One region of the Streptomyces sp. NPDC007872 genome, then DNA from elsewhere that is predicted to be linked to it. Evidence: riboswitches for the same ligand, from Rfam matches in the RefSeq annotation. Region 1 holds a riboswitch; each other region holds the start of a gene.
The links. A riboswitch is a leader RNA that binds a small molecule or an ion and turns the genes downstream of it on or off. The one in region 1 is predicted to bind cyclic di-AMP.

Region 1 (3,677 bases):
CTCCTCATCTTACGGCCTGTACGTCCTGTACATTTTTTACAGATGGAGGCGACCGCCATGGATGCTCGACACGTCCTGCCCGAGTTCACGGAGCGGACCGCCTTCGGGGCCCGGACCCTCGATCTGTACGCGAAGCTGATGGAGTCCCGGATCGTCTTCCTCGGCACCCGGATCGACGAGACCTCGTCCAACGACGTGATCAGCCAGCTCCTGTACCTGGAGTACGCGGCGCCCGACCGGGACGTCGCGCTCTACATCAACTCCCCCGGCGGCTCCGTCACCTCCATGACCGCGATCCACGACACGATCCGGACGCTCGCCTGCGACGTGGCCACCACCTGCCTGGGCCAGGCCGCCTCCACCGCCGCCGTCCTGCTCGCCGCCGGGACGCCGGGCAAGCGCACGATGCTCCCCGGCGCCCGGGTCACGCTCCGGCAGCCCGCCGTGGAGGAGCCCTTGCGGGGCCGGCCGGGCGACATGGCCATCCAGGCCCGCGAACTGCTCCGCCGGCGCGCCCTGATGGCCGGACTGCTCGCCGAGCACACCGGACGGAGCAGCGAGCGGGTCGACGCCGACCTCGACCGCCTCACGGTCCTGGACGCCCCGGCCGCCGTCGAGTACGGGCTCGTGGACCACGTGATCACGAGCCGGCGCGCCGCGGCCGGCGGCGCGGCACGGTGAGCGGGCCGTGGTTCCCGAGCTGCCGCCGCTGCCGGCCCTGACGCGGGCCGAGGGCGAGCTGGTCGACGCGTACCTCGCGGTCGTCGACCTCCTGGGGAGGATCAACCCATCCAGAAGTACGCATACCTATGGGGCCCTGAGGGCGGCTCAGGCCCTGGTGGGGCGTGCGGAGGAGCTGCGCGAGGCCCTGGCGCTCATGCACGCGCGGGGCGAGAGCGAGGTCCACGCGGACACCCTGGCGCGCGCCCTGCGGGTGTTGGACGGGGAGCGGCGGGCCGGCCGGGTCACGCTCCCCCGGGCCTGACGGAGTTGACATTCCGGCATGTCGTGTCGAGGGCCGGACGGCCGACAGCCGCACCGGAAGCACTCGTCCGTTCGATGGAGTCGACGAGTCGACATATGGCTCCGGCGAGTTGCGCACCGGGGGTACACATCCGGCCGAATCGGGCGCTCCCTTGCTGGTGCGGGGCCCGTGGGCCAAACCTCCGACGATCACGAAAGCATCCTGTCCACCCGAATGGATCAGTCGTGAGGACTCTCACATATCGCTGTTTCCACTCGGATTTCGACCAAGCTGTGGGGCAAGATCCCTGCCGACGACAAGCCCCCGCCATCCGAGGCGGGGCGGTCCGGGCGGACGCCGAGTCCTGCCGCCGTCCCGGACGCCTGGTCGACAGGATTGGATCGGCAGGAGTGGAGGACCCGAGCAGTACGGGCCGTACGCGCTGTTTCCGCAGCGGGGCCGGCCCTTGGGGTGAAGCCGCAGCCGCGGCCGGGCATCTTCGCCTGCCCGAACCCGACAGGTCATCCTTCACAGGCGGCTGACGAAGGGTTGCGCATGACTGCGCAGATGCACGTCCCGTCCCTGCTGTCCCGGGCCGGAGCCGTCTCGGCTCTCACCCTCGCCGCCGTCGGCGGCACGCTGCTCGCGCCGGGCACGGCACCGGAGGCCCAGGCGGTGACCTCACACGCGAACAAGGCGCTGAGCATCGCCGCCTCCAAGAAGGGGGCGCCGTACCGCTACGGGGCCGCGGGGCCCTCCCGGTTCGACTGCTCGGGCCTGACGCTCTACGCGTACAAGAAGGCGGGCAAGTCGCTGCCCCGCACCGCGCAGCAGCAGTACAACAAGACCCGGCACATCACGGCCGGCAGCAGGCAGAAGGGGGACCTGGTCTTCTTCCACTCCGGCGGGAAGGTCTACCACGTGGGCATCTACGCCGGGAGCGGCAAGATCTGGCACTCGCCCAAGACGGGCTCCTGGGTGAAGCTCGACAAGATCTGGTCCTCGAAGGTCTACTACGGACGCGTCCGGTGACCCCGCCCGGGCGCTGACCGGGCGCCGTGGAGGACGCCGGGGGGTGCGGTGGCGCCGCCGCACCCGAACCGCCGTCCCGGGGGGTCCCGGTCGCCGGACGGGCCCTAACAGCCCACCGGTGCGGCCGCCTTCCACGGCAGGACGATGCCGACCGTCTTGCCGCCGTCCGCGGTCGGGGTCACCGAGAGGCGACCGCCGGACTCCGCCGCCAGGGAGCGGATGATCACCATGCCGCGCCCGTTGTCCTGCTGGACCGCCGCCGGAAGGCGGCGGGGGCGGCGCGGATGGCTGTCCGTGACGCCGACGTGGAGCTGCTCGCCGCGGTCCAGGCGGACGTCCACCGTGAAGGTGGGCGACTGACCGAAGGTGTGCAGGACGGCGTTGGTGGCCAGTTCCGAGACGACCAGACGGACCGCGTCCGCCTGGTCGGAGAACTCGTCGAGCCCCCAGTCGGTGAGGACCTCCGCGACGAACCGCCGGGCGGTGGGGACCGAGGCGGGCTCGCTCGGCAGGGTGACGGATGCTTCCTGATGGTCTGCCATGGCGAACTCTGTCCCTTTCCCGCCGGGGCCGCTGCCCCGGATCTCGCACTGCGCGTCAGAGTCCCACCGATGCTGCCGCGCCGTACCGGGTTCCACCGGGAAAGGGCCCGTCTGTCGCCCGAAGCGGTGAACCGTACGACGTGTGAACGCCCCCGGCCCGTACGTCAGACGGCGGGCGCGGTCCGCAGGACCGTCTCCACGGCGCGGTCGATCTGCGCATCTGTCAGGTCGGCGCGTGCCGTGAGGCGCAGGCGCGAGACGCCGTCGGGGACGGACGGGGGCCGGAAGCAGCCGACCGCCAGGCCCTGTTCCCGGCAGTCCGCCGCCCAGCGCAGCGCCGCCTCCGGGGAGGGGGCGCGGACCGAGACCACGGCCGCGTCGGGCCGGGCCGCCGTCAGGCCGGCCGCGGTCAGCCGCTCGTACAGGCCGGTGGCGACGGCGCGGACCCGCCCGGCGAGCCCCGGTTCGGCCGCGATCAGGCGCAGGCTCGCGAGGGCGCCGCCGACGGCGGCCGGGGCGAGGCCGGTGTCGAAGATGAAGGTGCGGGCGGCGTTCACCAGGTGCTCGATGACCCGGGCCGGGCCGAGGACCGCGCCGCCCTGGCTGCCCAGGGACTTGGAGAGGGTCAGGGTGGCGACCACGTCCTCGTCGCCCGCTAGCCCGGCGCCGTGCGACGCGCCCCGGCCGCCGTCGCCGAGGACGCCGAAGCCGTGGGCGTCGTCCACGACGAGCCCGGCGCCGTGCGCGCGGCAGGCGGCGGCGAGTTCCGCGAGCGGGGCCCGGTCGCCGTCGACGGAGAAGACGGAGTCGCTGACGACGAGGGCCCGGCGCCCGGGGTGGGCCTCCAGCGTCTTGCGTACGGCCTCGGGGTCGGCGTGCGGGACGACGGCGGTCTCGGCGCGCGCCAGGCGGCAGCCGTCCACCAGGGAGGCGTGGTTGGCGGCGTCCGAGACGATCAGGGAGTCCCGGCCGCCGAGCGCGGTGAGCACGGCGAGGTTGGCGGCGTAGCCGGAGGAGAAGACGAGGGCCGCCTCGAAGCCGCAGAAGGCGGCGAGTTCGCGCTCCAGGTCGGTGTGGAGCAGGGTGGTGCCGGTGACGAGCCGGGAGCCGGTGGCGCCGGCGCCCCAGCGCCGGGCCGC
Region 2 (3,677 bases), on a different contig from region 1:
CCGCGTCAACGTCGGCTGGGCCGAGGGCCTGCACGCCCGCCCCGCGTCCATCTTCGTCCGTGCCGCCACGGCTTCCGGCGTTCCGGTGACGATCGCCAAGTCCGACGGCACCCCCGTGAACGCCGCCTCCATGCTCGCGGTGCTCGGCCTGGGCGCGCAGGGCGGCGAGGAGATCGTGCTCGCGTCGGACGCCGAGGGCGCCGAGGCCGCCCTGGACCGTCTGGCGAAGCTGGTCGCCGAGGGCCTGGACGAGCTCCCCGAGACCGTTTGACCCCTCGCGGTTCCCGCACTTCGAAAGGCCGCGGCCGCCGGAATTCCGGCGGCCGCGGCCTTTTTCTTTTCCGCTCCCCCGCCGCTCCCGATTTCGGGCGGCGCGAAGTTTCCGGGCAGCACGAAAAGCCCCGTGGGATTTCTATTCTTTGTATACGGCGCGCGTGTTAATTCCGGGCACTCGCCGTGTTGACGACGTGTTGCGAAACCCTCACACGCCCCCGGTCCGGCCTCTTGAGCCGGTGCAGCGACATCGAGCGCTCCGCGTGCAGCGCGGTGAGGGCCCTCGCCCGCTCGGCGTCCCCGCGCGCCACGGCGTCCACGATCGCGCCGTGCTCGGCCCAGGCCTCCACCGGCCGCTCGGGCTGCTCGACGGCGTACATCCAGGCGATCTTGTGCCGCAGTTGGGTGAGCAGCGCCGTCAGCGGCGGGCTGCCGGAGGCCTGTGCGAGCGTCTCGTGGAACCAGCCGCCGAGGGAGCGCAGGTCCTCGCCCTGGCCGCGCCTGGCCCGCTCCTGCCCCAGCCTGACCAGGCCGCGCAGCACCTTGAGGTGGGCGTCGGTGCGCCGCTGGGCGGCCCGCGCGGCCCCCAGCGGTTCGAGCAGCGCCCGCATGTCGAGCAGGTCGGCCGCCTCCTGCTCGGTGGGCTCGGCGACGTGCGCGCCCGCGTGGCGGCGGGTGAGGACGAAGCCCTCGGACTCCAGGGTGCGCAGCGCCTCGCGGACCGGGACGCGGGAGACCCCGTACCGGCGGGCGAGCTGCTCCTCGGTCAGCCGGCCGCCCCGCTCGAAGACTCCGGTGACGATGTCGTCCCGGATCGCCGTGCATACCGAATGCGCGGGAATGCGCATGTCCGACCTCCGCCTTGGTCGCGCGAGTCAATTCGAGCGGCGCCTGTTCTGCGCCTGATCCGCGACTCTATTGCAGTACGCCGGAATTTCCGATGCCCCCATGGAATCCATGGCCACCTTTTGGCCGACGGGGGGACGACGAAAGCCCCGGCTCAGCACGAGCCGGGGCTTTTGCGACGCGGGACCCCCGCGGCCGGGGGCGGCGGCGTGGGTCAGACGGTGACGCCGCGGGCGCGGAGGTAGGCGACCGGGTCGATGTCGGAGCCGTACTCGACGCCCGTGCGCGCCTCGAAGTGGAGGTGCGGACCGGTCGAGTTCCCGGTCGAGCCCGAGATGCCGATCTGCTGGCCCGGCTCGACGGTCTGGCCGACGTACACCCCGATGGACGAGAGGTGACCGTACTGGGTGTACGTGCCGTCGTGCATCCGGATGACGATGTTGTTGCCGTACGCGCCGCCCCAGCCGGCCTCGACGACGGTGCCGGAGCCGACGGAGACGACCCGGCTGCCGTAGGCGGCGTGGAAGTCGACGCCGGAGTGGCTGCCGGAGGACCAGAGCGAGCCACCGGTCTGGTAGCCGGTGGACACGTACGAGCCGGAGACGGGGAGCTGGAAGGAGTTCAGGCGGCGGCGCTCGGCCTCGCGGGCGGCGCGGGCCCGCTCCTCGCGGATCTCCTTGGCGCGGGCCTCGGCCTTGCGCTTCGCCTCGGCCCGGGCCTTCTGCAGGGCGGCGGCCTCGAAGGCCTCCCGGTCCTGGGCGTCGGCCTGGGCGTTGAGCCGGTCGACGAGGGAGTCCTCGGTGATCACCTTGGTGAGACCGGTGTCCTCGGGGGAGCGGTTGTCCGTGTCGGCGGCGAGCGCCGGGGAGGCCAGGGTTCCGATGACGCCGGTGGTGGCGAGCGTCGCCACGCCCGCGATGCCCGCGCCGCGGCGCGCCATCCGGCTCGAACCACGATGCTTCCCGGTGGCACGGGTGAACGCCATGAAGACGTTGTTCCTTTCCTTCCTTCTCGCCTACCGGGTTAGCTGACGGGTTCGGAGCAGGAAGGTCTCCTACGGGCCCCTCCGCGCGAGGCGAAGGCGTCCGATTCACCCCAGGGACTGTGTGTGGGTCCCCGGCTCCCCAGGCTCGCGCCTGACGGGGACTCGGCGATGACTGTCCGGTGCCGCGGGTGCGGCGGGTGCAACTGGCGGACAGCCGCACCGACGCTATGCGGACCGCCAGTCGATCACCAACCGAACATGACCTTTTGTAAGGCATGCCACAGGCCAGATGATCACTCTTATTACCAATACGGACAATTCACAGGGATGCTTCCCGTCCGACTCGCGTACGGCTTCCCGCGCAGCTCTCGCACGACTTCTCGCGCGGCTCTCGTGCGAACGGGCGGAGGACCCCGACGATCCGTCACGTCGGGGTCCTCCGTGGAGCCGGCCGGGCAGGGCCCGATCAGCCGGTGACGACGGTCACTTCACCGATGCCGAGCGCCCGCACCGGCTCCGCGATCTGCGCCGCGTCGCCCACCAGGACCGTGACGAGCCGGTCCACCGGGAAGGCGCTGACCACGGCCGCGGTCGCCTCGACGGTGCCGGTCTCGGCCAGGCGCGCGTACAACTGGGCCTGGAAGTCGTCCGGGAGGTGCTGCTCCACCTGGTCGGCGAGCGTCCCGGCGACGGAGGCGGCCGTCTCGTACTTGAGCGGCGCCACCCCCACCAGGTTCTGCACGGCGGTCTCCCGCTCGGCGTCCGTGAGCCCCTCGGCGGCCAGGGTGCGCAGCACCTTCCACAGGTCGTCCAGGGCCGGGCCCGTGTTGGGGGTGTCGACGGAGCCGCTGATGGCGAGCATCGCGGCGCCGTTCCCCCCGGCGTCCGAGCGGAGCACCTGCCCGAAGGCCCGCACGCCGTACGTGTAGCCCTTCTCCTCGCGCAGGACCCGGTCCAGACGCGAGGTCAGGGTCCCGCCGAGGCAGTACGTGCCGAGGACCTGGGCCGGCCAGACGCGGGCGTGCCGGTCGGGACCGATCCGGCCGATGAGGAGCTGGGTCTGGACGGCGCCGGGGCGGTCCACGACGACGACCCGGCCGGTGTCGTCGGCGGTGATCGGCGGCATCGGCAGCGCCTCACCGGGCTCGCCGGTCCAGGCGCCCAGCGTCTCCGCGAGGACCTTCTCCAGGTCGACGCCGGTCAGGTCGCCGACGACCACGGCGGTGGCCGTGGCGGGTCGCACGTGCGCCTCGTAGAAGGCGCGGACCGCGGCGGCGTCGATCGCCGCGACGGTCTCCTCGGTGCCCTGGCGCGGCCGGGACATCCGGGAGTCGGCCGGGAACAGCTCCTTGGAGAGCTGCTTGGCGGCGCGCCGAGCCGGGTTGGCCGTCTCGTGCGGGATCTCGTCGAGGCGGTTGCGCACCAGGCGCTCGACCTCGGTGTCCAGGAACGCCGGGGCGATCAGGGCCTCGGCGAGCAGCCCGAGCGCCTTGGGCAGCCGGGAGACCGGGACCTCCAGGGAGACCCGTACGCCCGGGTGGTCGGCGTGCGCGTCGAGGGTGGCGCCGCAGCG
Region 3 (3,677 bases), on a different contig from region 1:
GTCCGAGAAGCCTGCGGCCGTCACCGGCGAGGAGCGCGGGGAAGGCAAGTTCCCCAAGGGCCTGGTGCTCCGCCTCTTCGCCTACCTGATCGCCGGTCACCTCTTCGCCGGCTTCCTCTACCTGCTCTTCGCGATGGGCGCGAAGTAGGACCCCGGCCGGCAGGCCCTACGCCTCGGTGAGCAGGCGCTCCCGCAGCCGCTCGCGGGTCTCCGGGGACAGCCCCAGGCCCTCGGAGAAGTAGGCGTCCACCGAGCCCCAGGTCGTCTCGATCGTCCCGAAGGCCGCCCGCAGGTACTCCGCCCGCGCGTCGAAGAGCGGGCTCAGCAGCTCCATCACCTCGGGCCCCATGGCGTCCGGGGCGGTGGAGCTGCGGCGCACCTTGTAGCGGCGGTGCGGCTCGTTCGACTTCACGTAGTCGGCCTCGATCGCCGCCCGCTCGACCCCGACGGCGAGCAGGGTGATCGCGACGGCGAGCCCGGCGCGGTCCTTGCCCGCCGCGCAGTGCATCAGGGCCGGGACGCTCTCCTCGGCCATGGAGTGCAGGATCCGGCTGTGCTCGGCGGTGCGCTCGACCACCATCCGGCAGTACGAATCGGACATCCGGGCCGCGGCCTGCCCGTCGCCGAGGACCTCCCGCAACTGCGCGGTCTCGCCGTCCCGCACCAGCCGCCAGAACTCCTTGCCGTCGGCCGGGTCGTTGAGGGGTATGTTCACGTTCCGCACCCCGGGCAGCTCGACGTCCGGGCCCTCGATCCGCCGGTCGGCCTCGTTGCGGAAGTCGAAGACCGTGTGCAGCCCGAGACCGGCGAGGAAGGCGGCGTCGCTCTCGGTCGCGTGGGCGAGGTGGCCGCTGCGGAAGAGGCGGCCGGGACGGACCGCCCGCCCGTCCGTCGTCGGCAGACCGCCCACGTCCCGGAAGTTGCGGACCTCCGTCAGCTCGGGCTCGTCGGCTTCGACGGGCGGGACCTGCGGCAACTGCTGCGTCACGGATGCTCCTGGAAGGTTGGCGCGCGGATGTCCGACGCGACGTCGGTTCCTGATCGGTTCCTGGGGCAATCATCCAGACGGGAGCGGTGCGGCGCACCCCCTCGGACGGGAATGGGTGATCTGTCCGAATTGGCCTATTGGGTATAACGCGCCCTGTTTACAGGCGAGATGGGATTCGGCGCGTGAGCAGCGTCATAGAAGTGACGGATCGTGGCCGGGGGTCCGGCGCGATTTCCGTGCGGGAAAAGGGAGTCGGAGGAACGTCCTCCACGGAGGGTGACCGGAATTCCGGGGGAACGATCTAGGGCGGAATCCCGGGACAAAACAGCGGCTTGTTCGCGCCGACCCCGCTCGTCTAGCGTCACGCTCAATCCGGACGGACCGCCGAATCCTGCCACCGCCCGGAATTCCACCCATCCCATGCGTGGCAGGAGCGGGGGACCCAGGAAGTACGCCGGTCCCGCGACGCAGGACGGCTCGGGGTGAAGCCGCGCGAGAGCGCGGCCGGACATCTCCAGTCCGAACCCGACAGCTCACCTCGCAGGCGCCGGAGAGGATTCGCCATGCCCGCGAAGGGTAAGCACCGCCGTCCCAAGAGCAACCCCCTCACCCGCGGATTCGCCGCCGCCGGTACGGGAGGCGCCGTCGTCGCCCTCCCGCTCCTCGGCGCCACGGGGGCCCACGCCGCCGAGCAGGCCGCCCCGGCCGCCGCCTCCGTCCAGTCCGTCGTCACCGCGCACGCCGTCGCGGCGAAGGCCGCCCCCGCGAAGGCCGCCGCGGAGACCGGCCCCCGGACGTACTCCGTCGTCGCCGGCGACTACCTGTCGAAGATCGCCGCCGACCACCACCTCCAGGGCGGCTGGCAGAAGGTCTACGAGGACAACCGCCGGACCATCGGCGCCGACCCCTCCCTCATCCTGCCCGGCATGAAGCTCACCATCGGCGCCAAGGGCTCCGCCCCCACCGGTCCCCAGAGCACCACCGGCGCCCAGGCCTCCGGCAAGAACGGCGACGAGGCCCCGCGCGCCTCCCGCGACAGCGGCCGCCCCGCCGCCCCGGAGGCCGAGGAGAGCTCCACCGGCTCCTCGGCCTCCACCGCCTCCTCCACCGGCTGGGTCTCCCCGGTCGCCCTCGCCGGCTTCTCCACCCCGTACCACGCCTCCGGCTCCATGTGGTCCTCCGGCTACCACACCGGCGTCGACTTCATCGCCTCCTCCGGCACCACCGTCCGCGCCGTCGGTGCCGGCACGGTCGTCTCCGCCGGCTGGAGCGGCTCGTACGGCAACGAGGTCGTCATCAAGCACGAGGACGGCAACTACTCGCAGTACGCCCACCTCTCCTCCCTCTCGGTCTCGGCCGGGCAGAGCGTCAGCGGCGGGCAGCAGATCGGCCTCTCCGGTTCCACCGGCAACTCCACCGGCCCGCACCTGCACTTCGAGATCCGCACCACCCCGAGCTACGGCTCGGACATCGACCCGCTGGCCTACCTGCGCCAGCACGGCGTCTCCCTCTGACGCCCCGAAGGACACACCCTTTTCCGAAGGCCCGGCGCATGCGCTCCGGGCCTTCGGCCTATTCCGACTTGGGCGAATCTTTATCGGTGGCATATATCACCCACCGTCAACCCCTCCTTACGGTCGCGTAGGTCACACGCGAAAGGGAAGGATGTGCCCCCGTGGCAGACGATTCGAGATCAAGAGACAAGAACGCATTCGGGTCGTACGCGGCGATCGGTGACAGCTTCACCGAGGGCGTCGGAGACCCCGGCCCCGACGGGACGTACGTCGGCTGGGCGGACCGCTTCGCGGTCCTGCTCGCCGACCAACTGCCGGAGCACGAGGCCTTCCGCTACGCCAACCTGGCCGTACGCGGGCGCCTCCTCGACCAGATCGTGGCGGAACAGGTCCCCCGGGCGAGGGAACTCGCCCCCGACCTGGTGACCTTCTGCGCGGGCGGCAACGACATCATCCGCCCCGGCACCGACCCGGACGACGTGGCCGAGCGCTTCGAGCGCGCCGTCGCCGACCTGACCTCCGCCGTCGGGACCGTCATGGTGACCACCGGCTTCGACACCCGTGACGTGCCCGTGCTCCGGCACCTGCGCGGCAAGATCGCCACCTACACCGCGCACGTCCGCGCCATCGCGGACCGCTACGACTGCCCGGTCCTCGACCTGTGGTCGCTCAGGTCCGTCCAGGACCGGCGGGCCTGGGACGGCGACCGGCTGCACCTCTCGCCCGAGGGACACACCCGGGTCGCCCTGCGCGCCGCCCAGGTCCTCGGCCTGCCGGTGCCCGCCGATCCCGACCAGGCGTGGCCGCCGGTCCCGCCGCGCGGCTCGCTCGAGGTGCGCCGCGACAACATCCAGTGGGCGCGGGAGTACCTCGTGCCCTGGATCGGGCGCCGGCTGCGCGGCGAGAGCTCCGGGGACCACGTCGAGGCCAAGCGCCCCGACCTCATGCCCCTCCAGCGGGCCTAGCGGGCGGTACGGCGGCGGGGATCCGCTCCAGGACCCCGCCCGCGAACACGTCGTACAGCGGCAGCGTCTCCAGGTGGACGTAGCCGATGTGGCAGTCGCAGACGGCGAGGGGGCAGGCGCGGGGGCGCAGGGCGGAACGGTACGAACCGTCGTACAGGTTCCCCAGTTCGGCCTTGACGAAGTGGCAGCGCCGCACCGTCCCCCCGCCGT

Region 2: linked by a shared signal. The riboswitch ahead of ACFYNX_RS31950 (M23 family metallopeptidase) and the one ahead of ACFYNX_RS28170 (C40 family peptidase) in region 1 are both predicted to bind cyclic di-AMP.
Region 3: linked by a shared signal. The riboswitch ahead of ACFYNX_RS24780 (peptidoglycan DD-metalloendopeptidase family protein) and the one ahead of ACFYNX_RS28170 (C40 family peptidase) in region 1 are both predicted to bind cyclic di-AMP.

What each region holds. Positions count from the first base shown of each region.
Region 1 covers NZ_JBIAEA010000009.1:167,536-171,212, forward strand. The annotation lists gene ACFYNX_RS28160 (ATP-dependent Clp protease proteolytic subunit) at 58-681, shown strand; gene ACFYNX_RS28165 (hypothetical protein) at 689-985, shown strand; cyclic di-AMP (ydaO/yuaA leader) riboswitch at 1,386-1,516, shown strand; gene ACFYNX_RS28170 (C40 family peptidase) at 1,520-1,996, shown strand; gene ACFYNX_RS28175 (ATP-binding protein) at 2,101-2,538, opposite strand; gene ACFYNX_RS28180 (8-amino-7-oxononanoate synthase) at 2,703-3,677, opposite strand, start outside.
Region 2 covers NZ_JBIAEA010000013.1:22,599-26,275, forward strand. The annotation lists gene ACFYNX_RS31940 (HPr family phosphocarrier protein) at 1-271, shown strand, start outside; gene ACFYNX_RS31945 (GntR family transcriptional regulator) at 438-1,121, opposite strand; gene ACFYNX_RS31950 (M23 family metallopeptidase) at 1,334-2,104, opposite strand; cyclic di-AMP (ydaO/yuaA leader) riboswitch at 2,117-2,282, opposite strand; gene ACFYNX_RS31955 (M16 family metallopeptidase) at 2,571-3,677, opposite strand, start outside.
Region 3 covers NZ_JBIAEA010000007.1:197,452-201,128, reverse strand. The annotation lists gene ACFYNX_RS24790 (DUF6126 family protein) at 1-148, shown strand, start outside; gene ACFYNX_RS24785 (tyrosine-protein phosphatase) at 167-988, opposite strand; cyclic di-AMP (ydaO/yuaA leader) riboswitch at 1,389-1,548, shown strand; gene ACFYNX_RS24780 (peptidoglycan DD-metalloendopeptidase family protein) at 1,552-2,502, shown strand; gene ACFYNX_RS24775 (SGNH/GDSL hydrolase family protein) at 2,664-3,467, shown strand; gene ACFYNX_RS24770 (STM4011 family radical SAM protein) at 3,445-3,677, opposite strand, start outside.